2 regions of the Bacillus cereus group sp. Bce041 genome follow, and region 2 is predicted to be linked to the other one. Evidence: riboswitches for the same ligand, from Rfam matches in the RefSeq annotation. Region 2 holds a riboswitch; the other holds the start of a gene.

Region 1 (2,210 bases), 240 kb from region 2:
CCAACAAATGGGAATCCATCAAATTCTACTTTTACAAATTTATTATGTTTATGAGAACGAATCGAAATTTCATTCGTATTCATATGTTCAAAAATAAGTGCATCATTTTTGAATAAATCATATGTAAGTGGCAATTCAGTCGTATTTTCAGCGATTAATTGCTTTTTGTTTGAAAGATAAGGTCCTTCTAATACGCTTGTTTCTAAGCGTTCCGAACCATTAAACGATAAGTGATAATCTGTAAATGATTCACCGTCCAATAAAGGGAAGTTGAATCCAGGGTGTGCTCCAATTGAGAAGAACATCTCTTTTGAAGTAGGATTGTTTACTTCATATGTTACATGAACACTTTGTCCATCTAGCTCATAAGAAACGAGTAATTCGAATTCGTATGGGTATTTTTTTAATGTTTCTTCATTACTAGTAACGATATAAGTGATCTTTGTTTCGCTTTGTTCTTTCACAGAGAAAGTAAGATCACGGGCGAAACCGTGTTGTGTTAATGAATATGGTTTACCGTCTACGTAGTATGTATTATCTACTAATCGACCGACAATTGGGAACAAAATTGGTGCACGGCGTCCCCAATAAGTAGAATCACCTTGCCATAAATATTCTATGTTGTCTTCTTTTAAGCGAACGCTCTGTAATTCTGCACCTTTGTCAGAAATGGAAACGATCACTTTTTCATTTTGAATTGTTGCTGTCATGAAGTGAAACCTCCTAAATCTTTCATATGTTTTATTATACGTTGTCTAAAAGAAAAAAGGTAGTTCACGATAGGAATCTATTGACGAAAGAGGGGCTACCACGTAAAATATAATCTTGTTGCTTAAAAAACGAATAACGTGGTTCGAAACCATCCCACGTAAAAAAACTAAGGAGATTTTGTCATGAATATTAGAACATTAGTCGGTAATGGTATTTTAGCGGCATTATATATTGCTGTTTCTATGCTTATTCAGCCATTTGGCTTTACGAATGTACAATTTCGTATTTCAGAGATGTTTAATCATCTCGTTGTATTTAACAAGAAAGCAATTTACGGAATTGTATTAGGTGTATTTTTAACGAATCTCTTTTTCTCACCTATGATCGCTTACGATTTAGTATTTGGAGTAGGGCAATCTATTCTGGCGTTAGTTGCAACGATTATTTCTATGCGATTTATTAAAGGTGTTTGGGCTCGTATGATTTTTAATACAGTTATCTTTACAATTACAATGTTTATGATTGCAATTGAACTTCATCTTGCATTGGGTTTACCATTTATGTTGTCTTGGTTAACTTGTGCAATTGGTGAATTTGTTGTCATGGCGATCGGTATGCCTGTAATGTACTGGATTAATAAGCGAATACAATTTGAAAGATTTATGTAATAGATGAAAGAGCTATTCCTATAGGGATAGCTCTTTTTGTATGTAATCATATTGAATATAATGCTGTGACTCTAGATAAAATATAATAAAATAAAGTGAGGCTTCAATTAGCCGGATATATATAAGAAGTCTTACATAAGGGGAATGTAGTATGAAATATAAAATTCATTGGTTGTATAAAACGAAGCGTGGATTGCAGACGGAATTAACAACAGAGTATATGAACATAGAAGAAGTACTTCAATTTGCAGAGGATTTTGAGAAAACAGGAAGAGCTAAGGAACTTTTATTTTACGATGAAATGGACGCAGAATGGTCATTAAAAGAGATGAAAAAGTTAAGTAAGCAAGTAGAGGAAGAGCCCCAAGAAATACTCGTTTATTTTGATGGGGGGTATGATGTGCAAACGAAAGAAGCTGGCGTTGGTATATGTGTGTATTATAAAAAAGGAAATACAAACTACCGCATTCGCCGTAATGCATATATAGAAGGTATATATGATAATAATGAAGCGGAATATGCATCATTATTATACGGTATGAATATACTCGAGGAACTAGGGATTAAGTATGAAGCAGTTACACTTCGCGGAGACTCACAAGTGGTACTGCAGCAATTAGCCGGAGAATGGCCTTGTTATGATGAACATTTAAATCATTATTTAGATCAAATTGAACAAAAGGCGAAGCAAATGAAATTAAAACTTATATGTGAGCCGATATCTAGAAAACAAAATAAAGAAGCACATCAATTAGCTACGCAAGCATTGGAAGGAACAGTTATTGATAGTCATAAAGAAATAACTGAATAGAGAGGTGCAAAGGTGGATAA
Region 2 (2,210 bases):
AGGAACTAATGTGAAATAAAGATCACCGCCTTTTGGCATAGCCTCAATGCAATTTTTTAAAATATTTAATAAACATTGATTTAGTTTTTGCTTTTCTCCAGCGATAAAAAAAGAAGTGCTTTGCTTTATATAATGAGTACGTACATTTGTTAAATTAGCAAGCGGTGTAATTAACGACAATGCATGTAGTAATTCTTCTTCTAACTGTAATGTTTGTTCTTTTTCAATGCTTGGTTTAGCAAAGGTTAAATAATCTGTAAGAACATGATTTGCTTGTTCGATGCCATTAATGGCAATGTCGATATATAATTTTCGTTCCTGCTCAGTGCATGTATCTGATTGTAACAGTTGTAAAAAACCTTTCGTTGAAGTTAATGGATTGCGAATTTCATGAGAGATAGACGCTGCCATTTCACCAATTAAATGAAACTTTTCAGCATTTATAAGTTCGTTTTGGAGACGAACTTGAGTTTGTAATATGTGTAGTAAATATAAAATTAGAATCGTACCAAGCATTGAACATAATTCATACACAATAATATGCGGTATATAATCAGTCTTATTTGTAACCTTTGAAAGGAAGAAGGGTATCCAACTAAATCCGTATGTGAGACTGTAGATAATAGCAAGTGTTATTTTTATACGATTAGAAGTTCGATTGAAAAATTTATATGTTAATAATAGAACAATAAATAGAAGAACAGAACCGATAAGAGATGGGAAAACACCTATCCCACCTAATAATAAGCGATATATGTTTAATACAACTAAGATAGAACCACCAGCAATAGGCCCTCCCGTTAATGTACCGACAATTAATACAATATGGCGCATATCAAATTGAAAACCATTATTTGTTTTTGCTGCAAATGTAATACAGAGTACGGTAGCAAGGCAACAGAGTACAATGAATATAGCTGAATTTAATTTAGGAGAGCGTTTCCCTTTTTGATTCCAAAATAAATGATATACGAGCATTGTAATCAGGATGAATAATATATTTAAAAAGAGATAAATAATAAAGGGTTTCAGTGGGATGCCTCCTCTCTTCTTATATTAAATTAATCATACTATAAAATGAAAGAAATGAAATAATAAATAGCTGAAAAATCAGAAATTTTTACGCTAGTATACAATATGTTACAATAAGCTGTGTCAATGAAAGAAGAAATTCCGTGCACCGCGCGGGAGAGGTTCGCGAACTCCCTCTATAAAAAACTATGGAAACAACAATATCCTTAGGTATTGTTTTGTTTTTTTTATTGTGACAGTTCAAGAACGTTCTTTCTTCTTATTTATAGTAGAGAAGGAGAATGAGTGAAATGAAAAAAGAAAAAGCAGTTGTTGTTTTTAGTGGAGGACAAGATAGTACGACATGTTTATTTTGGGCAATAGAGCAGTTTGCAGAGGTAGAAGCTGTAACGTTTAATTACAATCAACGTCATAAGCTAGAAATTGATTGTGCAGCGGAAATTGCAAAAGAACTAGGAATAAAGCATACGGTACTAGATATGAGTCTATTAAATCAACTTGCTCCAAATGCTTTAACGAGAACGGATATGGAGATTACACATGAAGAAGGTGAATTGCCATCGACATTTGTAGATGGACGAAATTTACTCTTCTTATCATTTGCTGCTGTATTAGCAAAACAAGTTGGAGCACGTCATATTGTAACGGGTGTATGTGAAACTGATTTCAGTGGTTATCCAGACTGCCGTGACGTGTTTGTGAAATCGTTAAATGTTACTTTAAATTTATCTATGGATTACCCGTTTGTCATTCACACGCCACTTATGTGGATTGATAAGGCTGAAACATGGAAATTATCAGATGAACTTGGAGCATTTGAGTTTGTTCGAGAAAAAACATTAACATGTTATAACGGAATCATTGGTGATGGTTGCGGTGAATGTCCAGCATGTCAACTTCGTAAAGCAGGATTAGATACGTACCTACAAGAACGCGAAGGAGCGAACAACTAATGGATAACTTTTTTGGATTTCGCATCGTAGAGAATTTGCAAAAAATGGACAAGGATATTCAGCGTAAACAACTCAAATACCATAATAAAAGAGTAATGGTCAGCAAGGAATTTACATTTGATGCAGCACACCATTTACACTGTTATGAAGGGAAATGTAAAAACTTACATGGTCACACATATAAAGTTGTATTTGGAATTAGTGGATATGTAAATGAAATAGGTC

Evidence for each region. A riboswitch is a leader RNA that binds a small molecule or an ion and turns the genes downstream of it on or off. The one in region 2 is predicted to bind preQ1.
Region 1: it holds a riboswitch for preQ1, as region 2 does, so the genes downstream of both, ACUN13_RS07455 (QueT transporter family protein) here and queC (7-cyano-7-deazaguanine synthase QueC) in region 2, are expected to answer to the same signal.

Annotation. Positions count from the first base shown of each region.
Region 1 is NZ_JBQXON010000002.1:289,130-291,339, reverse strand. Features, by position in the region: gene ACUN13_RS07460 (aldose 1-epimerase family protein) at 1-710, opposite strand, end outside; PreQ1 riboswitch class I at 843-887, shown strand; gene ACUN13_RS07455 (QueT transporter family protein) at 894-1,379, shown strand; gene ACUN13_RS07450 (ribonuclease H family protein) at 1,531-2,190, shown strand; gene ACUN13_RS07445 (zinc-finger domain-containing protein) at 2,203-2,210, shown strand, end outside.
Region 2 is NZ_JBQXON010000002.1:528,597-530,806, reverse strand. Features, by position in the region: gene kinB (sporulation sensor histidine kinase KinB) at 1-978, opposite strand, end outside; PreQ1 riboswitch class I at 1,185-1,228, shown strand; gene queC (7-cyano-7-deazaguanine synthase QueC) at 1,323-1,985, shown strand; gene queD (6-carboxytetrahydropterin synthase QueD) at 1,985-2,210, shown strand, end outside.